DNA from 3 places in the Sulfitobacter sp. EE-36 genome. Region 2 is predicted to be linked to each of the others. Evidence: riboswitches for the same ligand, from Rfam matches in the RefSeq annotation. Region 2 holds a riboswitch; each other region holds the start of a gene.
What was found. A riboswitch is a leader RNA that binds a small molecule or an ion and turns the genes downstream of it on or off. The one in region 2 is predicted to bind cobalamin.

Region 1 (9,953 bases), 1.1 Mb from region 2:
GCACGACCATCGCAAGCCGTTCTACCCCCGCGACCTTGGCCGGGATCGCGTTCATCAAGACAGAGGAAGGATAGCTTGCCAGACCACCGGGCACATAAAGCCCTGCGGCGGATACCGCGCTCCACCGCCAGCCGAGCGTGGCACCGGCGTCGTCCTGCCACTGCGCATCCTCGGGCAGCTGCCGCTCGTGATAGGCACGGATACGCGCCGCAGCGAGTTCAAGCGCTGTGCGATCCGCGTCCGAGACTTCGGCAACCGCGGCGTCAACTTCAGCAGCATTGATGCGCAGGGTGTCGGGGGTCAGCGCGATGCGGTCGAACTTCTGGGTCAGCTCGATCACCGCGGCATCGCCCTTGGACCGCACCTGTGCGATGATCTTGGCCACCGTGTCGTCCACGTCGGGGCTGTCTTCACGCTTGGCAGAAAGCAGCGCGGTGAACGCCTGTTCGAAATCGGGCTGATCGAAGTCTAGGAATTGAGGCATCGGATGTCCTTTGCAACGTGCAATGGGCTGAGAAGGGATGCCACACGGGCGACCCGCACGGCACAGTATGTGGAAGAACGCTTAGGCCGGATGTTCCGGCAGCTTGCGCGACGGGGCCACATAGGGGCGCGTCACATCCTTCAAGGTCACATCCAGCGCTTCGACCGTCAGCCGGATCACACCGTCCCCCGCGAGGGTCAGCAGCACGTCGCCCGAGGGCGCATCGGTTTCGGTAAATTCGATCTGCAACAGCGACAGGATGGTATCCGCATCCCCCTTGTTCACGCCCTGGCTGGACACGCGCTGCACGTTGCTGAACATCAAGATTGTTTGCACGCGTTCCGGGGCGTGGCGCGATTTGCCCGCGTCTTCCCACCGCACGCGGTTCAGCAACAGGGCAAAGCGCCCCTCTTTTTGCAGCCAGCGCATTTCCGATCCTGGAAATACAGCATCCTGCGCCAGCGAGGAGATCACCTTGAGGTCATCGGCATCCAGCGCGCCGAGGTTCAGCGGGGCTTCGCGCCCGTCTTCGAAACGTGCATCTTCGGTCATTGGTCTTTGATCCGTTCAATATTTGCGCCCACGCCGCGCAGTTTCGCCACCACATGTTCGTACCCGCGATCCAGATGGTAGACACGGCTGACGCGTGTTTCGCCTTCGGCGGCCATACCGGCAAGGATCAAGGAAATCGATGCGCGCAGATCGGTCGCCATGACCGGCGCACCTTTCAGCTTTTTGACGCCGTGAACCGTCGCGGTGCCGCCGTGGACCTCGATATCGGCCCCCATGCGGATCAGCTCGGGCGCGTGCATAAAGCGGTTCTCGAAGATTTTTTCTTCCAGCACCGAGGTACCGTCCGCCGTACACAGCAGCGCCATCATCTGGGCTTGCAGGTCGGTGGGGAAACCGGGGAAAGGTTCGGTCGTGACATTCACCGCGTTGATCACGCCATTGCGCCGCGCGACTTTCAGACCCTTGTCCGTCTCGGTCACGTCGATCCCTGCCGCGTCAAGCTTTTCGCAGAAAGCCCACAGCAGGTCGATGCGCCCGCCCAGCAATTCAACCTCGCCACCACACATCGCAGGGGCGAGCATATAGGTGCCCAGTTCGATCCGGTCGGTCACAACACGGTGGGTGGCCCCATGCAGGCGGTCAACGCCCTGAATCTCGATCCGGCTGGTGCCGTCGCCATCAATCTGCGCGCCCATAGCACGCAAGCAATCCGCGAGGTCTACGATCTCGGGCTCGCGCGCGGCGTTGTTGATCACCGTCGTCCCCTTGGCCAAGGTCGCAGCCATCATAATGTTCTCGGTCGCGCCGACAGAGGCAAAGGGGAAGTCGATGACCGCACCTTTCAATGCCCCGCCTTGCGCCTTGGCGTGCAGATAACCGTCACGCAAGTCGATCTCTGCGCCCATCAGAGCCAGACCATCGGTGTGAATATCCATCGGACGCGCACCAATCGCGCAGCCGCCCGGCAGTGATACCTGCGCGTGCCCTTCGCGGGCCAGCAGCGGCCCCAGCACAAGGTTCGACGCGCGCATCTTGCGCACGATGTCATATTCGGCGCGCGTGTTGATCTCGCCATGACACGACATCGCCAGAACCTGACCGTCCTGCATCGATGTCACCTCTGCCCCCAGGGACCGCAGCAATTCGGTCATGGTGCGGATGTCGGACAGGCGCGGCGCGTTGGTCAGCGTCAGCGGCTCTTCGGACAGCAGGGTCGCGGGCATAAGCGTCAGACAGGCGTTCTTGGCCCCCGCAATCGGAATTTGTCCCGACAGCGCACCGCCGCCTTTGACCACAATCGAATCCATCCTTCAGCCTTCCTTGGTTTGGCCGGTCGGCCCGTTATCTGTCTGCGCGTTATTATTTTGCGTGTCGTCGCTTTGGCTTTTGTCGCTGCGCGCACGCGCTTGCGCCTTGCGTCGGCCCATATTGGCTTTCAGCGCGGCTTTCAGCCTGTCTTCCCGCAATACATTGGGTTTTGGCGGCTTTTGTGGGGCGGTATCCTTTGACATGTCGATTGTCTAGCGCAGCGGACCGATATGGTCCAGATTACGCTTGCACCATATTGCGAATGGGTCTAATCACCCGCCCACAGTGCTGGAGTAGCTCAGTGGTAGAGCGCGTCATTGGTAATGACGAGGTCGGGAGTTCAATCCTCCCCTTCAGCACCAGATCCCCCCTTTAAGCATATCGTTTCGCCCTGATGCCTTATTTATCTGGCGTTGCGGTTTTGGCATGTGCCATGGATGCGCCTGAAGGCGTCGCAGCGCCCCCTGCCCCGAAACATCCCGAATCACGATGGCAGAAGAAAACCCCGACCGCTTGCGCCGCCGGGGTTTCGATTTTCACGTGAAGCAATTTAGCCGCGATATGTCAGACCGGCAAACAGACGGCCCTGATCGCGGTGGCGACCCCCGTGGACCGACCCTGCAACGGATGCCACACCGGCAATCAGCGACGCAGCGGCCAGCACAAAGGCGGTCAGGATACCGGCGTTACGCGCGGTTTGCGCAGCCTCAACCGCTGCTTCTTTCGCTTCTGCTGCGGCCTGTTCAGCCTCGGCCTTGGCGGCGGCTACAGCGTCTTCGACTTCCTGACGCGCTTCCTGCGCTTGGGTCACGATCTGGTCCACACGCTCTTTCGCCTGAGCCTGGGTCAGATCGGTGCGAGCGGCAACAGCGCCGGCAAGATAGGTCCGGTCTTCCTCGCTGACCTCACCCGTGCGGTAAATATTGGCGACGATGCTGGCGGTCTGCTCTGCCAGTTGCTCGGGATCGGCTGTCAGGGGGTCGACCTGATTGGGGCGCAAAAGCTGGTTCGACAGGTAATCTGTCGGATCATTCTTGGCCTCATCCGGGATTGCAGCACCCGCCGCATCGGCCAGTCCGGAGGCAGCACCTCCCACGGCAGAGCCCGCAGCTTCGACGACCGTACCAGCTGCTTTGCCTGCACCCGCAGCAACATTGCCCGCGGTATTGGCTGCAAAGCTCAGCGCGCTTGATAGCATTACGGCGGTGATCACAGAGCCGAGGCCCCAAACAACCAGACCGTTGATCCCGTCACGTGCAGTGACTTCATCATCCGTAGCGCTCTCGACGCGGCGGCGCATGCGGCCCGCGATATAACCACCGGCCAGATAAGAGGCGACCAGCGTGATCACCATCCACAGCGCGGTGAGCACCAGTTCAAGCGTCGATGAGTTGTCGGTTCCGTCCAGCGTGATCGACGACAGGCCAAGTGCCGCGCCGAAGGTGGTCAGCAAAAGGCCGATCGCCACAGCGACAACGGTACCCGCGAAAATTGCGGGCCAGTCGACATAGGATCCATCGGCAGTTTTTTCAGTGAGTGTCGTGTTCATGTAAATGCCTCCCCGGCGTTTGCTTACGCCAAGCCGACCAGCGACAGCACCGCCATAACCACGACCACAAGACCAACGAGATAAATGATACCGCCCATTTTGAATACTTCCTCTTTGCGTGCCAGACGCGGGATGCACTGGCTTCACAAAGGCAACGTCAGGGAACCGGCATAGTTCCGCTGACCGCGCAAATTACCCGCACTGCGGGAGATGACAACGTGCGCGGGACGGGCAGTGACTACGGGTCGCCCTGCCACGTACCGTCAAAGATCATCTCGTCCACGGGGAGCCGTTTGCTCCAGCCTTTCACCTCAAGTTCGGGCGTCTGGTAAAGCTCGTCCACGTGGCCCAGACACAGGTAGCCGACGATTTCTATCCGGTCGGGGATCTTCAGCAGGTCACGCAGATCGGCATCGCGGAACACGCTGACCCAGCCCATTCCGATACCCTCGGCGCGGGCGGCAAGCCAGAGGTTCTGGATCGCGCAGACGGTGCTATACAGATCCATGCTTTGATTATGGGTGCGCCCCAGCACGACCTTACCGCCACGGCTGCGGTCACAGGTCACGCAGATATTGACCGGTGCCTTGCGGATGCCTTCGAGCTTCAACGACCTGTAGGTTGTCTGGCGGGCGCCCTCGAACATCTGTGCGGCTTCTTCATTTGCGCGGTTGAAGGCGTGCCAGACCTGATCGCGTGCGGCCTGATCGCGGATGACGATGAAATTCCACGGCTGTGACAACCCGACGGACGGTGCGTGATGCGCGGCGGTCAGTATTCGGTGCAACACATCCTCGGCCACTGGATCGGGTAAAAACTGATCGCGTACATCGCGGCGGGTAAAGATCGCCTTGTAGACGGCGTCGCGTTCAGCATCTGAAAAAGGCGCGGCGGGTGCCAGCGCAGAGGGTATCGGCATTGTTCAGTCCCCAACAATACGTTTATGCGCCAATCCCGCTGTCCATGCGGGGCAAGCTGTACTGTCTGGCCGGTCTTCTGACTTAGGGTCGTCTGGTCCGCGCGCCTTCCCGGAATATTCCAGTGGCCTATGCGCAAACCATCCCCATTACAGCGTTGGGCACGTGCCGGAGTTTCACCAGCTTCCCGATTCTTCCGCGAGGCGGACACCAGACCCGGCCATTGGGCCACGGCTGTCCGCCCGGAACAAGCCCTAACGCGGGGATCAGCCGCGTTTGGTTGCGAAAATCTTCTTCATCACGGCGTCGAACTCGTTCCACGAGATGACGGCCTTGTTGCCTGCATAGCCGTGATAATAGGACCGCCCGTTAGAGGTCGGGAAACCGGCCCAGATACGTGCGAGGTTTTCCATAAAGCGGTGGCGGCTGATCTTGCCCTTCTTGAACGCGTTAAACCCCGCATCGACCAAAAGGATATCCGCCAGCCCGTCCTGCACCGCCGAGGTAAAGCGGTCATTCTTGCTTAGCCCCGCCTGTCGCACCAGACTGCGCAGCGTGGATGGAATGAATTGGTATCGACCGATGGCATGCGGTTGGCCCGGCGTGCGGTCGATCCAGCGGTAGATCTCGCCGATGGTCATTTGCGTCGGACGCTGTGGCGGCAGCCGTTTGGCCCCGTACTGCACGGCGTCATAGCCCTTTGGACCCGCCTCGGCCCAAGCGATGAGGCTTTTGAGGTCCGCGGCCGTGCTGACCCCGCTGAGCTCTTGGAAAGACCGGCTGCGGCTGCTCACGGTTTTGGACCGGACCTGCGCTTTGGGCTGGACCTTATGGCGCAGCTTGATCTGACCCTGCCCTGCGGATTGCATGACGTTGAACGAGATGTCGCTTTGCATGGCAGAGCGCGCACCGGACAGGCTGAACCCTTCGGCGCTGACAGTGGTAGCGGCCAGAAGTGCCGCGGTTGCGATAATTGGTAGTGTGCAAGTAACTTTCATATCATCCCCCATGATGAAAAAATTTGTCATGGGACCATGGTGACCGCAGACGCTCGCGCTTTCATTCGCGCAAGCAGGTGGGTCGGGGCCATGGACGGATAGGCCGGCATATCTTTTGGGATAGGGCGCTATTCTGCGGTGCGGTTGCCCCCTCCGTTCAGACGGGCGTGGGCAGTGTGGCACGCGGAACGGCCCCGGTGTTTCACGCGAATCCAAAGAGGGGATTCGCGGTAAACCACGGAAAAAACGCATAGCCCGCGACCCGCAAACGGGGCGTCAAGCCCGCTTCCGGGGGCTAAGCCATGATATTCATTTACTTATTTCCCGCGCAGCGGTGGTCGTTTTGTCGGAGTTGCGCTATGATTAGTCGCAAATACATAAAATGGAGAGCATCTAATGACAGATGAAACGTCGCCGGGTATCCCGACACCCGACGGGGCCGCTGCCGTAATCGACACGGATTACGAGATCGGCCAAGACAACAAAGAAGGCAGCGTGGGGCCCTTCGGCTTCGACATTCACAACCCGGTCTTCGCGATCTCGGGTGTGTGTATTGTTGCCTTTGTATTCTATACACTCGCGCTGCCCGAACAGTCTGGCGCGCTGTTCACATGGCTGTTCTCGTCGGTGACAAAGGGCTTTGACTGGTTCTTTATCTCTGCCGGCAACATCTTTGTGCTGTTCTGCCTGTTCCTGATCGTCACGCCTTTGGGCCGTGTGCGTCTTGGCGGGGCCGAAGCAAGCCCCGACTATACCTACCTTGGATGGTTCTCGATGCTGTTCGCGGCGGGCATGGGCATCGGTCTGATGTTCTATGGCGTCTCTGAACCACTATCGCATTTCTCGAGCTCCATGGGTGGCACTGCTGTTGGCGAAGACGGCCTGCGCACCGATTGGGCACCTTTGGGCGCGGCCGCGGGCGATCAGGCCGAAGCGGTTCGTTTGGGTATGGCGGCCACGATCTACCACTGGGGCCTGCACCCCTGGGCGATATATGCCGTTGTGGGTCTGGCGCTGGCGCTGTTCAGCTATAACAAGGGTCTTCCCCTGACCATCCGCTCTGCCTTTTACCCGATCCTGGGGGAACGCGTCTGGGGTTGGCCCGGTCACGTGATCGACATTCTCGCCGTATTTGCAACGCTCTTTGGTCTGGCGACATCGCTTGGTCTGGGTGCCACGCAAGCCAACGCGGGCTTGAACGAGCTCTTTGGTGTGGCGGTTGGTCCAACAACTCAGGTTCTGCTGATCACCGGCATCACCGCGATTGCGACCGTGTCCGTGCTGCGCGGCCTTGATGGCGGCGTCAAAGTCCTGTCAGAGATCAACATGGGTCTGGCGTTCTTGCTGCTGGCCTTCGTGCTGCTGGTCGGACCGACGCTGGCGATCCTGTCGACCTTCGGGTCATCGCTGCTGGCCTATGTGGAATATCTGCCCGGTCTGTCCAATCCGATCGGCCGTGAAGACGTGAACTTTATGCAAGGCTGGACATCGTTCTACTGGGCATGGTGGATCAGCTGGTCGCCTTTCGTCGGCATGTTCATCGCCCGCGTCAGCCGTGGCCGTTCCGTACGTGAGTTCCTGACCTGCGTTCTGCTGATCCCGAGCCTCGTTTGCGTCCTGTGGATGAGCGTCTTTGGTGGCATGGCAATCGATCAGGTGATCAGCGACGGCTACACCGCCGCGCAAGAAGCCGAGCTGCCACGCCAGCTGTTCGCCATGCTGGATGCGCTTCCGCTCGCCGGGATCACATCGCTGATCGGTATCGTATTGGTCATCGTGTTCTTCGTGACCTCGTCTGACTCCGGCTCGCTGGTGATCGATACGATCACGGCAGGCGGCAAGGTCGATGCACCTGCGCCACAGCGCGTGTTCTGGTGCATCTTCGAAGGTGCCGTAGCGATTGTGCTGCTGCTGTCTGCAGGCGGGCTCAAGTCGCTTCAGTCGATGGTTATCTCTACCGGATTGCCGTTTACTGTGGTGCTGCTGTTCATGTGCTACGCGATCTTCCGCGGCCTGCGCGCCGAGATGAAGACGCAATAACGCACCCCTAACCGACCTTTGTGCTTTGCCGGTCAAAGCGCCTCATACCCCCCGCCGCCCGGTGCTGCGGGGGGTATTCTTTTGCACGGCACAGACAAACAAAAAGTTGCCCAAAGTATTCCGACTAAAACTGTCGGATTGACATACCCTATAATTTCAATCAGGTTTATGGAAACGTCTAGCCACCCCGCATGCGATCACGGGGACGCCCGACACATATGATGTGAGGAGTCCCACGATGAGACCATTCCCCAGAACGCAGACTGCCGTTCACCGTCAGGACCAAGCCGCAGGGCTGCCTGATGATCGGTGCCGCGTGCAACGTTCCTTTTCCATGACCATTGATAGAGCAGCCCTATGACATTTCATGCCCCCCCAAAGACCCAAGCCCCGATGAACGCGCTGCCGACCTACTCTGCCCGTGACCTGACCGAAGGCGGAGATCTGGCGCAAATCGTGCTGGATACCCAGACCTACACCTTGCGAATCACACGCGCTGGCAAATTGATCCTGACCAAATGAATGACGCACATCAGCACCCCGGCGGTGCCCCGGTAGGGTTCATCACAGAGCTGGACAGCCTTCAGGCCGCGTCGGTCATCTATTTGCGGATGTGGTGTGACGGGCCTGACGCACAGGAAAAAGTCAGCAGCGATTTCGCCAGCGTCCTCGGCCACACCAACGGGAGCAAGGCGCTCGCTACATTTGAACAGCTATGCTCGCTTTGTGCACGGTTCGGGCGGCGGCCTTTGATGCGCCATTCGGTCACGTGCAAATGTCTGGGATCGGACGAATCCTGCTTTGCGAACTTCATCGCGACAGCCACGGACGGACAGCGCGAAGACGCGATGCTGATCGCGACCCTGCTGGTACGCGCCGATATGGCCCCGCTGGTGGCATCGCTTGCTGCGGATTTCGGGCTGGCGCTCAAACGGATGCGCCTGAGCGCACCAAGCGAGGTCGCGCAAATGGAAGCAGCACCGACACTCCATTAACGGGCGTTTCCCGCGCCCGATTGACGCCTTATGTGCAACGCTACAACCCATTGAAATTTTTGTAAGGTTGCCGAAGTTTAATACTTGATTGTTTTTATCAGCCTTAGTAACCCGCCCGTGAATAGGTAGCCAATCGTCCAGACCAGCCCCCTAAAAACAGCCCGAATGGGCAATGACGAGGGCGATATGACTCAGACGAAAACACCACACAGCTTGCGTGGCCACACGGCCAGCCGCAGCATCGGCATGATGACGGCCGCCGCCATCGGCGCGACGTCTCCTGCAGCACTTTATGCGCAATCCAGCGACGAGCCGCTGCTGCTTCCCGGCATCGAGGTTGAAACCTCCGAGCCGCAGGCCGCGAAGCCCAAGCCACAACCCGCCAAGAAACGCGCCGCGGCGGCCCCTGCCCCCCGCGCGACACCGGCACCCGCCCCTGCACCCGTCGTGGCCGAGGCCCCCGTTGCTGCTGCCCCCGCCGCGCCCGTCGCTGGCGAGAACGGTCTGTCGCCCTACGCCAACCCCGAAGCCGGATATCAGGCCGTTCAATCGGGCAACTCGCTGCTGACGCAACCGCTGGTCGATACACCACGCACCGTTACCGCAGTCACCCAGGAAGTGCTGCGCGACAAGAACGCGACATCGGTGCGTGAGCTCGCCCGCACCACCCCCGGCATCACATTGGGCACCGGCGAAGGCGGCAACGCATTCGGCGACGTTCTGTTCATCCGCGGCTTCCGGTCCTCCAACGACGTCTTCATCGACGGCGTGCGTGATTCCGGTGTCGCCGTGCGCGAAACATTCATGGCCGAACAGGTCGAGATCACCAAAGGCCCGTCGGGCTCCATCGGTGGCCGCTCGACCACCGGCGGCGCGGTCAATCTGGTGACCAAAAAGGCGCAGGATACGGACTTTGTCAAAACCACCACGACCTTTGGCACCGCCGATCTGGCGCGTCAGGAAGTCGACTGGAACAAGGTCTGGAACGACCGCTTCAAGACCCGCATCGGTGCCGTCGCCCAAGTCAGCGACGTTGCCGGCCGCGACGGGAGCAAAGACGACCGTCTGGGTCTGTCCATCGCTGCCGAATACGAAGCGACCGACCGTCTGACACTGGATTTCGAAGCCTACCAGCTGCAGATGAAACAG
Region 2 (9,953 bases):
CCATCGTGCCTTTCTCGACCAGCCACGCGTCCTGCAACCGCCCTGCCTTGGTCAGTGCGCGCTTCAACTTATCAAGGTTGCGGCCAATCTTCATTACCACCAGCGCATCGGTATTGGCGGCCCGCGTGGCCAGCTCTTCCTCGTCCAGCGTCGCCATGAGCACCGTCAGCACATCATCGCCCCAAGTGATCGGATGCCCCGTCGCGGTCCAGCAGCCCGACATGCCTGTGATGCCGGGCACGATCTCGACCTCGGCGCGGCCCTGAAGGCGGCTGTGCAGATGCATGAACGACCCGTAAAAGAACGGGTCCCCTTCACAGAGCACGATTACATCTTCACTCTGCGCAAGGTCGGTCAAACGGTCAGCCCAATCGTCGTAGAAGGCCGACAGCAGGCGGTTGTATTCAGGATCGCTAAAGTGGATCTCTGTCGTGACGGGGTATTCCATCGCGTGTTCCACCGCCGTCTCGGCGATGATGCCGTCCACGATGGTGCGGGCCTGCCCGCGCCGTCCGGGTTTGCGGAAAAACGCGACGTGCTGCGCGCCGGTCAGCAAACGGTGCGCCTTGACGCTCATCAATTCGGGATCGCCGGGGCCAAGCCCGATGCAAATGACCTTGCCCATCGTTATTCCTTCCACGTGGCCAGCGCGTTCACCGCCGCCACTGTAATCGCCGAACCGCCCAAACGCCCCTGCACGATCATCGACGGCACGGGCAAATCCTGCATCAGCGCCTCTTTCGATTCCGCCGCGCCGACAAAGCCGACGGGGCAGCCGATGATGGCCGCAGGTCGCGGACAGTCGGGATCTTCGAGCATATTGAGCAGGTGGAACAGCGCCGTGGGCGCATTGCCGATGGCCACCAAGGCCCCTGCCAGATGTGGCCGCCACAGTTCAAGCGCCGCGGCAGAGCGTGTGTTGCCCATCTGCTGCGCCAGCTCTGGCACCTTGGGATCACGCAGGGTGCAGATGATCTGGTTGTCAGCGGGCAGACGCGTGCGGGTGATCCCTTCGGACACCATATGCGCATCACACAGGATCGGCGCACCGTCCGCCAGCGCCGCCCGTGCAATCTGCGCCATGTTTTCAGAAAACTGTACGTGCTTTTCCAGCCCGACCAGACCGGCGGCGTGGATCATCCGAACGGCGACACGTTCTTCATCGGGGGTGAACCGCGCCAGATCGGCCTCGGCGCGGATGGTGGCAAAGCTCTCCAGATAGATCGCGGCACCGTTGGTCTCGTAGGTGTGGGGCACTCAAAGCCTCCTGTCTTGAATTTGGGTCACTGTCAGGGGCGCGCTTTGCGGCGGATCGCCTGCGCGCCCGTGGCGGATAAGGGTGAAATGCCCGTCATGGCTGGCGGTCAGCGTGACGGGGGCAGGGGCGGGATGGGCGCAGCCTTTGGCACAGCCCGAGATATGGATCGTGTCGTCACGATCGGGCGACAGATGCGCGGCGATGGCGCGGGCGGCATCGCGTGTGTCCGACAAAGCCTGACGGCAGCCGGGGGCACCGGTGCAGACCTGCACACGGCGGCGCGGATCGCGGGCGTCGGTGATGAAATCGGGTAGCGGAGCCGAGGGGGTGATCCCTTCCATCAACACCATGCGCCAAGGGGTCAGCCGCAGGGCACCAAGCTCCGCCAACTGCGCAAAGCTTTCCGCCGTGGTCTGGCCAAAGGCAAACCCGAGAAGCGTGCCTTGCGGGGTCATACCGGGCTCAGGGACGGGCGCAGCGGGCAGGGGGACGGTATCAGCGCCCACAGGAGCCCCCTTCGTCGCGATCTGCGCGGCCATGCGCCCCCGCCCGTCGGTCACGCCACCGGTGTCCAGAAACCAGCGCGCCAGCGTCAGTGCGGCATCTGCGGCAGTCTCGACGCATACCAGTTGGCCCACCTCTGCCCCGTCCGCCCGGCAGATCAAGCCAGCGGCGCTACGTTCGATCCGGATATCGGCAGAGGTGCACGTCAGCACAGGCCGTGCTCCGCAATCGATCGCAAAGCCGAACTTGCTGGGCAGGTCGGGTGCGTCTTCGCTGGAGAGCGCATGGGCCAGAGCTTGCGCCACGCGGTGGCTGTCGTCCCCATCCTGCCAGAACGGCGTCACGGTGATATTGCGCCGCGCCTCTGCCGCCAGATCGGCATCGACAAGGCCAATCTCGCGCAGCCCGTCGACCAATGCAGCATGGCTATCCGTTGTCACCCCGCGCAGTTGCAGGTTCGCGCGGGCCGACAGGTCGATCATCCCGTTGCCATGGGTGCGCGCCAGCGTGGCAACGCGGCGGATCTGGTCAGGGCTCAGCCGCCCCATCGGCACACGCAGCCGCACCACCAGCCCGTCACCCGACATCATCGGCCGCAGCGCACCGGGGCACCAGCCAAAGACCTGCGGCGCGCTCATGCGGGGGTGCCCAATTCGGCAAGGACAGAGTTGCGGCGCGACGTCCAAAGCCCCGCCCGGTGCAGCGCATCAAACCGCGCGCGCAATGCAGCAAGCGCTTGCGGGTTGGCGTCCTGCATGAAGTCGACCAGATCATCGCGCCCCAGCGTGGCATCGAACATGGCGTCGAACAGATGGTCCGGCACGACGCCTGCCAGATGCGCAAAGGCGGCAAGGTGATCCAGCGTCGCGGCAATCTCGGCGGCACCGCGGAACCCATGCGCCATCATGCCAGTGGCCCAATCGGGGTTGGCGGCACGGGCGCGCACCACACGGGCGAGCTCCTCGGTCAGGGTGCGGGCACGGGGCTGGTCGGGGCGGGTGGCGTCCAGATGGTACAGCGCGGCAGCCCCACCCTTGCCCAAACGCTGCATCGCGGCGGCAAAGCCGGCTTCATGGGCGGCGTAATCCTCTGCCATCAGCAGATCGGTCTCGGGCAGGTCTTGCAGGTGCACGAAACTATCGGCCCGCGTCAGCTGCGTCTCAAGCGCGTCGCGGGCATAGGTGATCTCTCCGCGCGCGTCGATCGCGTAGGACGACGCAGCCAGCCATGCCTCGCCCGCCGCTGTGCGCGCCTCGTCGGAATAGTCGTCCATCGCGGTGCCGATCCCCAAGCCATAGGAGCCGGGACGCGGGCCAAAGACACGCGGGGTCTGCACCAGATAGGGGTTATCAGCAGCCGTTTCGGGACGCTCGGCCAGTTTGGCAATTGCTGTCTCGAACAGCTGCGCCAGACCGGGGAACATATCGCGGAACAGGCCCGACACCCGCAGGGTCACATCAATGCGCGGACGGTTCAACAGCGCAAGCGGCAGAATGTCGAACCCGCTCACACGGTCGCTGCCGTCATCCCAGCGGGGGGACAGACCCGCCAGATGCAGCGCCATGGCAAACTCTTCCCCCGCCGTGCGGATGGTGGCAGAGCCCCACATGTCCATGACCAACCCCTTGGGCCAGTCGCCGTGATCCTGCAAATGCTTGCGCAACAATTCCTCGGCCAGCTTCACCCCTTGGGTATAGGCCGCGCGCGAGGGCACGGCCCGTGGATCGGTGGTAAACAGGTTGCGCCCCGTGGGCCGCACATCGCTGCGCCCGCGATAGGGTGACCCCGACGGGCCGGGGGGCACAAACCGCGCCGAAAGCGCCGCGATCAGCCCGTCGATCTCGCCCGTCCCATGATCGCCTGCGCCAAAGACATGCAGCCCGTCGCCATATTGCGTTTCCTTGATGTCGCAGACGAAGCGGTCGATGCGGGTCAACGCCTCTGCCGCGCTGGCGCTGGCATCAAGGCCGAGGTCCTGTTCAACCCCGCGGCCCTGCGCCTCGGCTCGGATGTCCGCGATCAGCCGGTCGCGCCGCGCAGGGTCCAGCCCGTCCGCGGTCGAGTATTCATCCAGCAGCCGTTCCAACCGTCCGAATGCATCGGGCAGTTTCGATGTCACCAAAGGGGGCGGCATATGGCCCACGGTCACGGCTCCGATACGGCGTTTGGCCTGCGCGGCCTCGCCGGGGTCATTGACGATAAAGGGGTAGATCACCGGCATCGGGCCGATCAGCGCCTCGGGCCAGCAGGCGTCAGACAGGGCGACGGATTTGCCCGGCAGCCATTCCAGCGTGCCGTGGGCCCCGACATGCACCATCGCATCCGCCTGCTGTTGCAGCCACAGATAGAAGGCGACATAGCCCGGTCGCGGTGTGCGGCTCAGGTCGTGATAGTCATCATCCCGTTCGGCCAGCGCCCCGCGTTCGGGTTGCAAGGCGACCAGCAGCTTGCCACTGCGCAGCGCCGGAAAACAGAACGCCCCGTCGTGAAACAGCGGATCATCCTGCGGCGCGCCCCAGCCTTCGGTCAGATCCTCACGCAACGCCTGTGGCAGCTTTGCAAGCGCGACCTCATACTCTGCCAGCGGCCAGCGGAGCGTTTCGGTGCCAAGACGGCTGGCAACCGTTTGCGTATCGGTAAAGTCTTGCGCATCCACGTCATAGCCCTGTGCCGCCAACTGCGCCGTCATCTCCCGCAACGAAGCCAGCGCATCCAGCCCCAGCGCATGGGCCATGTTCCAGTCTTTGCCGGGGTAGGTGGACAGCACCACCCCCACAGACTTTGCCGCGTTGTCCTGCACCCGTAGCTGGTGCAAGCGCTGCACGCGATCGGCGATGAAATCCACGCGGTTCGCGTCGGCGCGATGGGCGAAGCGGCTGTATTGCAGCGCCTCGTCCCGTTTGCCGGGCTGTTTAAAGCTGACGACACCGCCAAACAGACGGCCATCCACCTCGGGCAAGACGACATGCATCGCCAGATCGGTAGGCGACAGCCCGCGCTCTGATCCGGCCCAATCGCGCCGACGCGCGGTCGATAAGGCGACCTGCACCACGGGGCAATCTGATGCGCCCAGAACAGATGGTTCATCCGGCCCGCGCTGGGCGGAGAAAGCGGTGGCGTTCACGATCACCGCCGGATCAAGCCGGGCGATCTGCTGCGCGATCCACGGCGCGGTGTCCCCCTTGAGGCTGGGCGCGAATAGCCCCACGGCGTCAAAGCCACGCGCGTCGAGTGCTGCGATCAGCGCATCCACAGGATCGGTATCGGCAGCCGTCAGATAGGACCGGTAGAAGGTCACAATCGCGCGCGGCTTGTCGGAGGGTTCCGGCGCGGGGATCACGCCGGTGTGGGGGCGGTAGAACCCCGCCTCGGGCACGGTCTTGGCCCCTTTGGCTGGCCCCGCGTAAAGACCCGCGGCCAGCGACAGCTGCGCCAGTGCCGCCTGCGCAGCCACCGCCCCGCCCGTATCGCACAGATGTTGCAAGCGTCTTAACGTCGAATGCGGCAGCGTCGACAGCGCGTCGAGCCGTGGGTCGGGTTGGCCGTCCGCAGGCAGCACCGCCAGCGCGATCTGCTGCTTGCGCGCCATATCCTGCAAGGTCGCCAGCCCGTAAGGCCAATAGCTTTCGCCCCCGATCAGCCGCACCAATACCGCCTTGGCCCCTGCAAGGGTCTGTTCGGCATAGGTATCGACCGACAACGGATGTTTCAGCGCGACCAGATTGGCCAGCCGCAACGACGGCAAGCCCCCTTCCGCACGATGCCAGCCCGCCGCGAAAGCCCCCAGATCACTGTCCGAAAAGGACAGCACCACCAGATCCGCCGGCGTCTGCCCCAGATCTTGGGGCAGATCGCTTTGGTCCAGTCCGTGGCTTTCGCGAAAGACGACATGCATGGCGGCTTAGCCCTCCAGCACCGCGCGGATCGCGGCTTCGTTCACGTGATCATGTTCCGCGATCACAACCAGTTGGCTGCGGCGCGGCATGTCCCCCCAAGGGCGGTCGAACTGGCTGCGCACGCGCTCGCCCACGGCCTGCACCAGCAGACGCATCGGTTTGTCCTGAACGGCGATATAGCCTTTGACGCGCAGGATTTTCTGCTCGCGCGCCAAGCGCAACACGGCGGCCTCAAGCGTGGCGACATCGGCGACCTCGCCCATGTCGATCACCACGCTTTCAAAGTCGTCATGTTCGTGATCGTCATGCCCGTCGTGGTGGCTGGGGCGCGCGTCGATGTCATCTTCGGCGGCGGCTTCCAGACCCAGCACAACGCGGGGGTCGATCACGCCTTCGGTCATCGGAATGATCGGCAGCTTGCGCGGCGCATGCGCCTCGATCACCTTGCGCGCAGCCTCGACGCCCTCGGGGCCCGCCAGATCGGCCTTGGACAGCAGCACGATGTCGGCGCAGGCGATTTGGTCCTCAAAGACTTCGGACAAAGGCGTTTCGTGGTCCAGACTGTCATCGGCATCGCGCTGCGCGGCCACGGCCTCCAGATCGGGGGCGAACTGCCCGCTGACCACGGCTTCGGCATCGGCCAGGGTAATCACGCCGTCCACGGTGATGCGCGACCGGATCGCTGGCCAGTCAAACGCCTTGAGCAAGGGTTTGGGCAGCGCCAGCCCCGACGTCTCGATCAGGATGTGATCAGGCGTTTCGGGCAGGGCCATCAGGGCTTCGATGGTGGGGATAAAGTCATCGGCCACGGTGCAGCAGATACAGCCGTTTGCCAGCTCGACGATGTTCTCGGCGGGGCAATTGTCAATCGCGCAGGATTTCAGGATGTCGCCATCCACACCGGCGGTGCCGAATTCATTGACCAGCACGGCCAGACGCTTGGAGCCGGCGTTCTCCATCAGGTGACGGATAAAGGTGGTTTTGCCAGCGCCCAGAAAGCCGGTGATCACGGTAACGGGGATTTTGGTAAGGTTGGTCATTCGGTTGGCTCCTGTGGGGGAATGCGGGCGATGGATTGTTTGCGGAAGACCACGGGGCGTTCGCGCCAGGGCACCACGCCATCAGAGGTCTGGGCATAGGCAGAGACGCCCTTCACGATATCGGACAAATGCGCGTCAGTGTCGAGATCGCCGTACACATAAGTCCAGCGCGACGGGCCACCCGACAGGACCATCGAACAGCCCCGCGAACAGGCCGACAGACATTCGGCTCCGCGCAGCTGCACACCGTCGGGCAGATGCCCCGACAGCGCGTCAAACAGCTGTTGCCCGGGGCGCGGCGCGTCCTCGGCGGTGATCTGACCTGCGCGACAGGTGGTGCAAATGGTGACGGTGACCGGTTGATCCGTGGTGGTCATATCTTGCCTCATACGTCGATGGGCCAAGGGGGATCGCCAGCAGCGAACGACATGCGAACAGCGTTCTAGGCCAGTCGCGAAACACCCCGTTCGCCCGTTACAAACTATGCTGGCAGGTCTCCCGGCTTGCGGATCTAAGGCAGCTTGCCTTGCGAACCTTCACCTTCCCAGCCTGCGGGCCAGTGGTTGAAAGCTCTCTCCGGTCACGGTCGCGGGGGCGGCTGCGCTTGGCGCTGACCCAAGGCTGGATCAATGCGTATCGCGTTCCCTCTTCGCCTGTCTGGGACAGGAACCAACATACGCCCTGCATTGGTCATTTGCCCGCCCCTGTCAAGCTGCGCCTGTCATAACGCAGGGGCCAAACCCGCTTTGCGCGGATTTTCCCGCGGGCGACCAATGCGCAGAGGCCGCCCGCGGATGCTTGACGGGATCAGCGCAGGCTGACACCAAGGGCTGCACAAAAAACACGAGGTCCCGCCATGCCCACCCGCGCCATCATGATCCAGGGCACCGGATCGAATGTGGGGAAATCCATGCTGGTGGCGGGCCTGTGCCGCGCGGCCACGCGTCGGGGGCTTTCCGTGGCACCGTTCAAGCCGCAGAACATGTCGAACAACGCCGCCGTCACCGAGGACGGCGGAGAGATCGGTCGCGCCCAAGCTCTGCAAGCGATCGCCTGCGGGCGGCCCCTGTCGGTGCATATGAACCCCATCCTGCTGAAGCCCGAAACCGACAGCGGGTCACAGGTGATTGTGCAAGGGCAGCGCCATAGCACCCTGCAAGCGCGTGACTTCAGCAAGGCCCGCGCAGGGTTGATGGCCCCCGTGCTTCAAAGCTTCGGAATCCTCGGGCAAAGCGCCGATCTGATCATCGTTGAAGGGGCGGGCAGCCCGGCTGAAACGAACCTACGCCAGAACGACCTTGCCAATATGGGTTTTGCCCGCGCCGCAGGTGTACCCGTTGTATTGGCCGGAGACATCAACCGCGGCGGCGTCATCGCCCAGATCGTCGGCACCCAAGTGGTCATGGACCCGCAGGACGCGGCGATGATCACCGGCTTTCTGGTCAACAAGTTCCGCGGCGATGTCAGCCTTTTTGACGACGGCTACCGCGAGATTGAACGCCGCACCGGCTGGACGGGGTTCGGCACATTGCCGTGGTTTGCCAACGCGCATCTGCTGCCCGCCGAAGACGCGGTGGACCTGTCGCGCGCCCCCTCCGACGGCGGGTTCCACATCGTCTGCCCCATGCTCTCGCGCATCTCGAACTTCGACGACCTCGACCCGCTGGCGGCGGAGCCCTCGGTGCGGCTGACCATGGTCCCCCCCGGCACGCCGCTGCCCGCCGACGCCGATCTGGTGATCCTGCCAGGCACGAAATCCACCCGCGGCGATCTGGCTTTCCTGCGCGCCCAAGGCTGGGACATCGACCTTTATGCCCATGTGCGGCGCGGCGGCGCGGTGCTGGGAATTTGCGGCGGCTACCAGATGCTGGGCCGGTTTATCGAGGATCCGCAGGGCTTCGAGGGACCTGCGGGCCGCGAAGAGGGGCTGGGCCTGCTGGATGTCGAAACCCGCATGGCCCCGGACAAGACCCTGACCCGCGTCACCGCCGACCATGCCGCCACGGGCACGCAGATCGACGGCTATGAAATCCACATCGGACAGACGGTGGGGGCCGATTGCGCCACGCCCTTTGCGCATATCAACGGCATCCCCGACGGGGCAGGGTCGCGCGATGGCAAGATCACCGGTACCTATCTGCACGGGCTCTTTACCAACGATAGTTTCCGCAGTGCCTGGTTGGCGCAACTGGGGCTGGGGGCAGGGCCGACTTCCTACAGTCAGACCGTGGAAGATACGCTCGACGCGCTGGCCGACCATATGGAAACCCATCTGGACGTGTCCGCCCTGCTGGCCTGTGCCGCACCGGTTGCATAACGCCCGCGCTGACCTTTGGTCACGATCACGACGCTTGCTTAATTTTGTGATCGCGGGGATACATGCCGTCAAATTTACGCAAAGGACCCTTTGTTATGGAACGTAACCTGACCCTCGTTGCGCTGTTCGCTGCCCTGATTGCAGCACTTGCGTTGATCCCGAAATTCTCGCTTGGCTTTGGCGTGCCGATCACGGCGCAAAGCTTGGGCATCATGCTTTGTGGGACCGTGCTGGGGGCCAAACGCGGCGCGCTGGCCGTGCTGCTCTTCTTGCTGCTGGTCGCTTTGGGGCTGCCGCTTCTGGCCGGTGGCAACGGGGGGCTGGGTGCCTTCATGCTGCCGTCCTCCGGCTTCCTGATCGGCTTCCCCGTGGCGGCTTTTGTCACCGGCCTGATCGTCGAAAAATGGTACGGGCCCTCGCTGACCATCGTTGCGGCGGTTGCTTCGGTCATCGGCGGGATCGTCGTGCTTTATATCTTCGGGATCATCGGCCTGTCGATCGCGCTGGATAAATCACTGCTGGAATCCGCCGCGCTGGTGACCGTGTTCATCCCCGGTGACATCATCAAAGCGGTGCTTGCAGGCTTTATTACCAGCGGTCTGGCCAAAGCGCGCCCCGCCAGCGTCCTGTCGCGCAGCTGATCCGACGCAAAGCCTAGAACAGCGAAAGCGCCCCTAGAGGGGGGCGCTTTTTTCGTTGCCAGGACAGACGAAGCCTTACCCCCGCGCATAGACATCCTCGTAGCGGATAATATCATCTTCGCCAAAATAGCTGCCGGTCTGCACCTCGATCAGCACCATGGGCAGTTTTCCGGGGTTCTCCATCCGGTGCACAGACCCGAGCGGGATGTAGACTGACTGGTTCTCGCTGATCAGTTTCACGGTGTCGTCCACAGTTACTTTCGCGGTGCCTTCGACCACAATCCAATGTTCCGACCG
Region 3 (9,953 bases), 1.4 Mb from region 2:
TGGCCAATATGAACCCGCTTGGCGTGCTGACGGCCCGCGATGTGATGGGCCCGCCCGCCGCGACATCGGACGGGGCCGTCGCCGCCGAGACGCCGGTGGCCGAGCTGATTGGCAAGATCGGCGATGATGCGCAGGCGATCCCCGTGGTCGAGGACGGAGAGACGATCGGCACCGTTACCGCAGGCAGTATCGTATCGCGCTTGCAGTCCGAATGATGCTTTGACCTCAGGCGCTTGGCGGGTCATCACTACGCCACAGGACCGCTCAGCGCAGGGGATGACAGGATGACGGATCAGGAAAGCTCGGGCCGCCAGAGCAATGCACTTGGCGTGGCAGGTGTGCTTTTTGCAGGCATTGTCTGGGGCACCACCGGCACCGCCGCGACCTTTGCCCCTGACGTGAGTGCTGCGGCGATCGGTGCCGCGGCGATGGGGATCGGCGGCATCGGGCAGGCGCTGCTGGCGCTGCGGGGCATCGCCCATGCGCGTGCGCAACTTTGGCAGCAGCGTGGGTTGCTGCTGCTGGGGGCTTTGGCGGTGATGATCTATCCGCTGGCGTTCTATGGCTCCATGCGGTTGGCGGGGGTGACCATCGGGACCGTCGTCACCATCGGCACCGCGCCCCTGTTTGCCGCGCTGATCGAATATGTGATGGAGCGTTCCTTGCTGACCCTCCGGTGGAGCCTTGGCGCGCTGGCGGGCGTCGCTGGCATGGTGCTGATCTGTCTGGCCGAGGGCGGGCATGGGGCCGTGGGGGGCACCAATGTGCCGCTTGGGGTCGTGCTGGGGCTGCTTGGCGGGTTTACCTATGCGCTTTATAGCTGGACGGCGCGCGCGATGATGCTGCGCGGCCTGCGGTCTTCGGTGGCCATGGGTGCCACCTTTGGACTGGGCGGGCTGATGCTGATGCCTGTGCTGTTGGCGACCGGCGGCCCGCTGCTGGCCTCGTGGGGGAACGCGGCGGTCGGGCTTTATATGGCGTTTGTGCCGATGTTTCTGGGCTATATCTGTTTCGGCTACGGGCTGTCGCGGGTGCGGGCCAGTACGGCCACGACCCTGACGCTGATCGAGCCGGTGGTCGCAGCGCTGCTGGCCGTTGTCGTGGTGGGCGAACGCTTGCCCTCCCTTGGCTGGGCCGGCGTGGGGCTGGTTGTGCTTTGCCTGCTGGTGCTGACCGTGCCCACGGGGCGGGGCGCGCAGCCGGTGGCCCCGATCCCGCCCAAGTAGTATCGGATTCGACTGACGCAGCGACATGGGTAAAATTCTTGCGCTTTTGCTACCTACATTGCGGCGTTTTAGTCTAGAAGCATCGCCAAGCCGCCCCATGCCCCGCCATGGCCCCGATAGATTGCAATGACGACCTTACCAAAAAGGACCGCCACAGATGAGCGCCACAGCCCGCAAGACCGCCCCCATGCCGACGGATATTCTGGCCCGCAAAGGGGGGGCTCCGCTGGTGAGCCTGACCGCCTATACCACGCCGATGGCGCAAGTGATGGATGGCATCTGCGATTTCGTGCTTGTGGGCGATTCAGTGGGGATGGTGCTGCACGGGCTGCCCTCGACGCTTGAGGTCACGATGGAGATGATGATCCTGCACGGTCAAGCGGTGCGGCGCGGGCTGACCCAGTCGATGCTGGTGATCGATATGCCCTTCGGCAGCTACGAGCAAAGCCCGGCCCAAGCCTTTGAGAACGCGGCACGTTTGATGCGCGAAACCGGTGCCGGTGCGGTCAAGCTTGAAGGGGGGGAGGTGATGGAAGACACCATCGCCTTCCTGACCAAACGCGGCATTCCGGTGATGGCGCATATCGGCCTGACGCCGCAGTCGATTCACACGCTTGGCGGGTATAAGGTGCAGGGGCGCGGTGCGGCCGCCACGCAGCTGATGGCCGATGCGCAGGCGGTGGCGCGGGCAGGGGCCTTTGCCGTGGTGCTTGAGAAAGTGCCGCAGGCTTTGGCGGACCAGATCACTGAAACGGTCGCCATTCCCACCATCGGCATCGGTGCGTCAGCGCAATGCGACGGGCAAATTCTGGTGGTCGATGACATGCTGGGGCTGTTCACCGCCTTCAAGGCGAAATTCGTAAAACGCTATGCCCATCTGGGCGATGACGCAAAGGCCGCGGTGCAGGCCTATGCCGACGAGGTCACGGCGCGATCCTTCCCCGGACCCGAGCATGTATTTTTTGACGAGGTTTCCAAAACATGACACCCGAAATTATCCGCACGCTGGTTGAACTGCGCAGCAAGGTCGCCGGATGGAAAGCCGCGGGCGAAAGTGTCGCCGTGGTGCCGACGATGGGCGCGCTGCATCAGGGGCACCTGAGCCTCGTGCGGGCCGCAAAAGAGGCGTGCGACCGTGTGATCGTGACGATCTTCATCAACCCCAAGCAATTCAACAACCCTGACGACTACAAGAACTACCCCCGCACCGAGGAAGAGGACGCGCGCAAGCTGATCGCGCTGAAGGCGGATGTCGTCTATGTGCCAGATGGGGAACAGATGTACCCCAACGGTTTCGCGACGACTGTGTCGGTCGAAGGCATCACCCAAGGGCTGTGCGGGGCGCATCGGGCAGGGCATTTCGACGGCGTGGCCACCATCGTGACCAAACTCTTTACCCAGACCCAGGCGGACAAGGCATTCTTTGGCGAAAAAGATTATCAGCAGCTTCAGGTGGTGACCCGTCTGGCGCGTGATCTGGACCTGCCGATAGAGGTGATCGGCTGCCCCACCATCCGCGAGGAAGACGGTCTGGCCATGTCCTCGCGCAACCTGCTGCTGTCGGATCGCGCCCGCACCTGGGCCCCCGAACTTCACCGTGCGATGGAGGAGATGTCAGAGGGGCTGCTTGCTGGTGGCGATCTCGAAACGCTCCGCGCGGCGGCAGTGTCGCGGGTGGAACGTGCGGGCTTTACGCAGGTGGAATACCTTGACCTGCGATCTGCTGACCAGTTGGAGCTGATGACCACGCCCGACCGCCCCGCACGTCTGTTGGCCGCCGCATGGCTGGCCGGTGTGCGGCTGATCGACAATATCGCCGTCGGTTAGACGAAGAAAAGCGGGGCCCGCTAAGGCCCCGCTGATCGTTTGGCTTGGAACGGTCCGGTGTTACTTGCCGCCGATGCTGAGGGCAGAGGCCATGCCGGGGGCTTTGGATTCCCCGCCCAGCTTCTCGCGCACACCGGCCTCGATCTTGTCGCCGGTGTCTTTGTCGATGTTGCGCCAGTATTCAAAGGCACGGACGAGCACCTTTTCGCTGACACCGTCGCACAGGTGCCCCACCACGTTCGATACCAGACGCGCGCGGGCATCGGCGTCCATCACCTCGCGGACGAGCTTGCCGGCTTGGCTCCAATCATCGTCATCGGGGCGCAGGGTATAGGCCTGACGCACCATGTCGCCATCGGAATACCACAGGCCCGCTTCATGCTGATGCGGCTGCGCGGAGGGCCCACCGTAGGAGTTGGGCGCATATACCGGATCAGACACTTTTTCAGTCCGGCCCGCGCCGTCTTTCGAATAGCTATGGGTCGGCGAGACGGGCTTATTGACCGGAATCTGTTTGTAGTTGACACCCAGCCGCGCGCGGTGCGCGTCAGCGTAGGAAAAACCCCGCGCCAACAGCATCTTGTCTGGCGACAGACCGACGCCCGGCACCATATTGTTTGGCTCGAACGCGGCCTGTTCGATCTCTGTATGGAAATCAGTGGGGTTGCGGTTCAGGGTCAGCTTGCCGACCTCGATCAGCGGGTAGTCCTCGTGCGGCCAGACCTTGGTCAGATCAAACGGGTTGATGCGATAGGTCTTGGCATCCTCGTAAGGCATGATCTGCCACTTGAGCGTCCAGCTGGGGTAGTTCCCGTCGCGGATGTTGTTGAACAGATCGGCGCGGTGGTAGTCGCCGTTGGTCCCGGCCAGCTTGTCGGCTTCATCCTGGCTAAGGTAGGCATTGCCGTCGCCCTGATCGGTGTGGAAGTGGAACTTGACCCAGAACTTTTCACCCTCGGCGTTGACCAGCGAATAGGTGTGGCTGGAATACCCGTTCATCTCGCGCCAGTTTTTCGGAATGCCACGGTCGCCCATAAGATAGGTCACCTGATGCGCGCTTTCGGGCGAGAGCGTCCAGAAATCCCACTGCATATCGTGGTCGCGCATGTTGTTATCCGCACGGCGCTTCTGGCTGCGGATGAACTGCTGGAACTTGATCGGATCGCGGACAAAGAAGATCGGGGTGTTGTTGCCGACCATGTCAAAGATGCCTTCGTCGGTGTACATCTTGATCGAGAAGCCGCGCGGGTCGCGCCATGTATCCGGGCTGCCGCGTTCGCCTGCAACGGTCGAAAACCGCATCACCACATCGCATTTCGCGCCGGGCTGGAAGATATTCGCCATCGTGTACTTCGACACGTCTTGCGTCGTCTCGAAGGTGCCAAATGCGCCCGAGCCTTTGGCGTGGGGCTGGCGCTCTGGAATACGTTCACGGTTAAAATTCGCCATCTGTTCAAGCAGATAGTGGTCATTCAGCACGATGGGGCCATCGGGGCCAACGGTCAGCGAATGTTCATCGCTTTGAACGCGAATGCCGGCGTCTGTGGTTGTGGGAGGGGTTTGCTTCTTGTCGGTCATCTGTAGCTACTCCTTCAGGGTCCACAGGCAAAACCTGTAGCGTGACGGATGGTTCCCGACCAAATGCGTAAGGAGTTGAATAGAAGTGTGGCCGCTTGGCGCGCTTAATGGGTCGCCGTGTGAAAGCGGATCACCTGCGCGTTATCCGCCGGATCGACAAGGAAATGCCCGCAGACGCCAAAGACCTCGCGCAGTAGGGTTTCGGTCATGATCTCGGAGGGGGTGCCGATGGCGCGCAGCTTGCCATCTTGCAAGACGCAGATCCGGTCGCAAAGGGTGGCTTGGTTCAGGTCGTGCAGGGCGATGATCGCCGTTGTCGGCAAGCGCTGGATCAGCTCAAGGATCGAAAGCTGGTGGCGGATATCCAGATGGTTCGTCGGCTCGTCCAGCAGCAGCACTTGCGGCCTTTGGGCCAGTGCACGGGCGATATGCACGCGCTGTTGTTCACCGCCCGACAGCGTGTGCCAGTGTCGGTCGCCAAACCCCGACAGATCCACATCCGCCAGCGCCTGCGTGACGATGGCGTCGTCCCCTGCGCTCCACCCGCGCAGGGCGGACAACCACGGGGTGCGGCCCAGTTCAACGGCATGGCGCACGGTGATGCGATCTGCGGTATCGGCGTGTTGTTCAACCAGGGCCAGTCGCTGCGCGATATCGCGCTGGCGCATCTTTGCAAGCGGTGCGCCGTCCAGCTCGACCCGCCCGCGCGAGGGTTTCTGAATACCGGCAAGCATATGCAGCAACGTGGATTTGCCCGACCCGTTCGGCCCGATCAGCCCCAGCTTTTCGCCCGGACGCAAGGACAGGGACACGTCATTGACGATGGCGCGGTTGCGCACCCGCCAGCCCAGTTCGTGACAGGACAGAATCATGGCGACGTCCTTTTGCCAATCAGGATCAGTGCAAAGACGGGCGCGCCGACCAAAGCGGTCACCACGCCGATGGGCAGCACTTGGCCCGGTACGATCACTCGCGAGATCACATCGGCAAAGACCAGAAACACCGCCCCCGCCAGTGCGGAAGCAGGCACAAGGATCGCATGACGGTGCCCCACGACGATGCGCATGGCATGGGGGATCACCAGCCCGACAAAGCCGATCGCACCCACCACCGAGACCATCACCGCCGTGACCAGCGCCGCCGTACCGATCAGCAGCAGCTGCACGCGGCGCACCGGAATGCCCAAGGACGCGGCGCTGTCGCTGCCGAAGGTAAAGGCATCCAGCGCGCGGGCGTGCCACAGACAGGCCAGCAGACCGATCATCGCCGCGGGCAGGGCGCTTAGTACATCGGGCCAGCGCACGCCCGACATATTCCCCAAAAGCCAGAACATGATGGCACGGGCCTGTTCGGCATTGGCCGATTTCGTGATCATCAGCGCGGTCAGGGCGTTGAACATCTGGCTGCCCGCAATACCGGCCAGCACGATCACGCCCGCGGCCCGCAGGCCCACACCGCCCCCCGCCGCCTGCGCCAGCAAGGCGACAAAAGCGAAAGCCACCAGCGCCCCGCTGAACGCACCGATAGACAGCGAGATGGCACCACCCCCCAGCCCGAGGATGGTCACTGCAACAGCACCCGTGGACGCCCCCGCAGAGATGCCCAGCAGATAGGGATCCGCCAGTGCATTGCGCAGCAGTGCTTGCAACACGACGCCCGACAGCGCCAGACCGGCGCCACAGCACATCGCCACCACGGCCCGCGCCATGCGGTAGTTCCACACGATGCCCTCGTCGATCTTGTCCACCGCATAGCCCGCGTTCAGCGCCTTGTTGGCCAGCACCTTCAGCACCACCAGCGGCGGGATAGAGACCTCGCCGATGGCCGCACCAAATAGCAGTGCGGCCAGCAGCACCGGCGGGATGATCACCCACCAGTGCCACTGCGGCCTGCGCATCACAGAGCGGTCGATTGCGGTCATTCGGCCAGATCGAAACCGGACAGCGCGTCAGCCATCGTTTCCAGCGCATAGATCGCACGCACGGTGGGGTCCATCGCATGGGCGTCCATGGTGATGATGCGGCCCTCTTTCACCGCGGTCATCTCGCGGGCGACGGGGTCGTTCATCAGGAAGTCGCGCTTTTTCTCGATGTCATCCGCGGGGAAGCGGCGACGGTCCATTTTGGCAAGCACGATGAAGGTCGGGTCGGATTTCGCCAGAGTCTCCCATCCGACCAGCGGCCATTCCTCGGCCGAGGTCACGACGTTTTCAACGCCAAGCTTGTCCATCATATAGGCGGGCACACCCTGTTGACCTGCCACATAAGGGTCCGCCGCCATCTCGGACGACGAGAACCAGAACAGCGCCGAGGTGCCTTGCGGCAGGTTCAGCGATTTGGCTTTCTCGACCGCCTTTGCCTCGCGCGATTGCAGGTCTGCCAGCAGCGTGGCACCGGCGTCTTGCGCGTTGTAGATGCGGGCGAGCTCTTCGATGCTGGTATACAACTGCTGGGTCGTGAACAGTTCAGATCGCGTGCCGTCCGCGCCGACAGAGTTATCCTTGGCCGCGCAATCGGTGGGCATCACATAGGTTGGCACGCCCACCTCGTGAAAGCTGTCGCGGGTGCCGACCATACCTTCGGGGCCGACGTGCCATTCATACATCACGGTGACCAGATCGGGGCGTTTGCCCAACACGCTTTCAAAGCTGGGATCGTTGTCCGCCAACCGTTCAATCGCATCGTTCGTCTCTTTGAACTCTGGCAAAACGGGGCTGAACCAGACAGAGGTTCCCGCGATCCGGTCCTGCTGGCCCAGCAGATACAGGATCTCTGTCGTGGATTGCCCGATGGTCACGGTGGTCTGGGGTGCCGCGTCAAAGCTGAGCGTATGGCCGCAGTTGTCGATCGTCAGCGGATAGTCTGTCTCTGCGCCAAGCGCGGTGCTGCCCGCAAGGCTCGCAATTAGGGTCAGGCTGGAAAAAAATGGTTTCATATCAAGGGCTCCGGTTGGTCCGATGCCGGGGTCTTTGAATAGAAAGAGAAGGGGCCAGCCAAACGGCGCGCGGGCGCATTTTGGTCTGCGCGTAAGGTAAGATCCGGTCCCATCATCATCCTCTCCCGAGCAACCCCGCCCGGTGTTTCAGGTTCAGTGTCGGCAGGTCTCCTGACTGACGGATCGCGGCTGTCCCCGCCTTCCCGGACCTTTAGGCCCAGTGGCATGATGGAGGTAGCTCACCGTCTACAGTTGCGGGGGCAGTTCCGGTTCATCCACACCAAAGGGCGGATGGCGAATTCCCTATTATTTCCCGAAGGAAACCGACCCGGTTTCGATGACAGTTGTCCGCCCACCCGTCAAGTTGCGTTTTTGCGGTCGTCATCGCGTGACAAAGGCAAATAACGCAGGCCACGGTTCCGCAGAACGGACGAGAGGCAAATAACAAACGGATGGAAAACCAAGTGGCAGCCCGTAGGGGAGTCGAACCCCTCTTTTCAGGTTGAAAACCTGACGTCCTAACCGATAGACGAACGGGCCACTTAACTTGTGAGCGCTTCTTTAGGCAAAGCCATCGGCGGGCGCAAGTGCAAGCCGCATGAGAAAGCGGGGAAATACGGCAAAAAAATCACAGATTTTGATGCCGTATTCAAAGGGGCGTATGGCGAGAGGGGATCGTCGCGTGAAAGGCGCGCCGCGCGCGGGATGAGGGCGCGCGTTTCCCTTAGATTTCCCAGTGAAAACCTGTCGCTTTTTCGGAGACGGTCCAGAGTTTCTCCATCACGGGTTTGTCGTAGGCATGGGGGTTCAGCGTGCCTTTGCCAACGGGCCCTCCGGTTTGCAGCCATCCGGTCGGGCCATAAAGCGCGCGCTGCGCCAACCCGTCTTCGGTCGCGCACATGACCTCGGGATACGCGCCTTTTTCGGCGGATTGCACCATTGGCGTCTTGCTCATCATCCACCAGGTGACCCGTGTGAAAAGCCCGCCGCTTGTGCTGATCAGCGAGGTCGCCGACGCGCCGGGGTGGCAGACGTATACCTCAACGCGGCTGTCGGTGGCTTTCAGCCGGTCCTGAAGCTCATAGGCAAACATCATCTGCGCCAGCTTGCTTTGGCTGTAGACCGCGTTGGCGCTATAGTTCTTGTCCCAGTTCATGTCGTCGAACTGGATCGTCTTGATCCCCATGTTGTACCCGAGGCTGGACACCACAACGATCCGGCCCGCGCTTTCCTGAATGCGATCAAACAGCATCCCGCACAGCAGGAAGTGCCCATAGTGGTTGGTGCCAAGCTGGCTTTCGAACCCGTCAACGGTCAGCTGTTGTGTCGGCACCTGCGCGATGGCAGCGTTGCAGATCAGCGCGTCAATCCGGGGAACGGTGCTTTGCACCTCTTCAGCCGCGGCGCGCACGCTGGCCAGATCAGACAGATCCATCCGCACAAAGCTCACCTCGGCGTTGGGACCGAACGTGTCCTTGAGCGTTTTTACCGCGGCGATGGACTTATCGGCGTTGCGGTTCAGCATGACGACTTTTGCCCCCTTGGACAGCAGGATGCGCGTGGCCTGAAAGCCCGCACCGGCGGTCGTGCCGGTGATGAGATATGTTTTCCCCTTGAGCGATCCAAGGCGATCAGGTGTCCAGCCTTTGGGTCCGAAAGTCGTGTCCTTCATCGTCATGTTCCTTTTCGATGTCAGCGCGGCAGCGATGCGCGCTGTGTTTGGTGTTGAAGGGTAAATAGCTCTCGGCTGTCTCTCAAAACAGGCGAGATCGTCGCGAATACTTGCCTGATTGTATCACGCGCTTGCGAAAGGCTGATGTGACGCAGTAGATCGCCCTCATGAGCAAAGACCAGATCAGACAGCTAATCCAGAACAACGCGACCCAAGAGGGGCTGACGGGAACCGGCATTGACGGGGTGCGCCTGTTTCGGGCCACGCAGGCGATTCCGTGCGTGCCGGCGGTCTATGAACCCAGCGTTATTGCTATCGTCAGCGGGGCGAAAGAGGCCGTGCTGGACGGGCACAGGTACATCTATGACGACAGCCGATATATGTGCTGCCCGATGTCGATGCCGGTGAAGGCCGGCACGCCGACCGCCTCTGCCGAAAGCCCGCTCTACGGGGTTATCATTTCGCTCGATAAGCGGATGATGACAGAACTGTCGATGGAGATGGAAAATACCGGCAATGTGATTCCCGAGGTCAAAGGCGGTTTGCGCGCGCAGGGGATCAGGCTGGCCGCTTGGGATGATGCCTTTGCCGACGCGCTGCTGCGTTTGCTGCAATTGGGTGGCAATCCGGCAGATACGGCGATCCTTGGTGAGGCACGGCTGCGCGAGCTTTATTACGCGATCCTGAAGGGGGAGGCAGGGAGTTTTGCCAGACAG

Region 1: linked by a shared signal. The riboswitch ahead of bluB (5,6-dimethylbenzimidazole synthase) and the one ahead of EE36_RS04970 (DUF1636 domain-containing protein) in region 2 are both predicted to bind cobalamin.
Region 3: linked by a shared signal. The riboswitch ahead of EE36_RS11835 (ABC transporter substrate-binding protein) and the one ahead of EE36_RS04970 (DUF1636 domain-containing protein) in region 2 are both predicted to bind cobalamin.

Annotation. Positions count from the first base shown of each region.
Region 1 covers NZ_CH959310.1:1,527,281-1,537,233, reverse strand. Annotated here, with positions in the region: gene hisD (histidinol dehydrogenase) at 1-484, opposite strand, end outside; gene EE36_RS10045 (DUF2948 family protein) at 566-1,036, opposite strand; gene murA (UDP-N-acetylglucosamine 1-carboxyvinyltransferase) at 1,033-2,304, opposite strand; gene EE36_RS10035 (hypothetical protein) at 2,308-2,508, opposite strand; tRNA gene EE36_RS10030 (tRNA-Thr) at 2,593-2,667, shown strand; gene EE36_RS10025 (hypothetical protein) at 2,856-3,854, opposite strand; gene bluB (5,6-dimethylbenzimidazole synthase) at 4,093-4,773, opposite strand; cobalamin riboswitch at 4,823-5,001, opposite strand; gene EE36_RS10015 (hypothetical protein) at 5,038-5,799, opposite strand; gene EE36_RS10010 (BCCT family transporter) at 6,166-7,809, shown strand; gene hemP (hemin uptake protein HemP) at 8,167-8,331, shown strand; gene EE36_RS10005 (hypothetical protein) at 8,328-8,804, shown strand; gene EE36_RS10000 (TonB-dependent siderophore receptor) at 8,991-9,953, shown strand, end outside.
Region 2 covers NZ_CH959310.1:470,912-480,864, reverse strand. Annotated here, with positions in the region: gene EE36_RS04995 (precorrin-2 C(20)-methyltransferase) at 1-625, opposite strand, end outside; gene EE36_RS04990 (precorrin-8X methylmutase) at 628-1,257, opposite strand; gene cobG (precorrin-3B synthase) at 1,258-2,400, opposite strand; gene cobN (cobaltochelatase subunit CobN) at 2,397-5,657, opposite strand; gene cobW (cobalamin biosynthesis protein CobW) at 5,664-6,698, opposite strand; gene EE36_RS04970 (DUF1636 domain-containing protein) at 6,695-7,075, opposite strand; cobalamin riboswitch at 7,169-7,387, opposite strand; gene EE36_RS04965 (cobyric acid synthase) at 7,555-9,015, shown strand; gene EE36_RS04960 (biotin transporter BioY) at 9,111-9,656, shown strand; gene EE36_RS04955 (mannose-1-phosphate guanylyltransferase/mannose-6-phosphate isomerase) at 9,732-9,953, opposite strand, start outside.
Region 3 covers NZ_CH959310.1:1,917,384-1,927,336, forward strand. Annotated here, with positions in the region: gene choV (choline ABC transporter ATP-binding protein) at 1-215, shown strand, start outside; gene EE36_RS11805 (DMT family transporter) at 285-1,226, shown strand; gene panB (3-methyl-2-oxobutanoate hydroxymethyltransferase) at 1,384-2,211, shown strand; gene panC (pantoate--beta-alanine ligase) at 2,208-3,053, shown strand; gene EE36_RS11820 (catalase) at 3,114-4,631, opposite strand; gene EE36_RS11825 (ABC transporter ATP-binding protein) at 4,736-5,503, opposite strand; gene EE36_RS11830 (iron ABC transporter permease) at 5,500-6,528, opposite strand; gene EE36_RS11835 (ABC transporter substrate-binding protein) at 6,549-7,565, opposite strand; cobalamin riboswitch at 7,709-7,908, opposite strand; tRNA gene EE36_RS11840 (tRNA-Glu) at 8,031-8,105, opposite strand; gene EE36_RS11845 (SDR family oxidoreductase) at 8,290-9,237, opposite strand; gene EE36_RS11850 (AraC family transcriptional regulator) at 9,405-9,953, shown strand, end outside.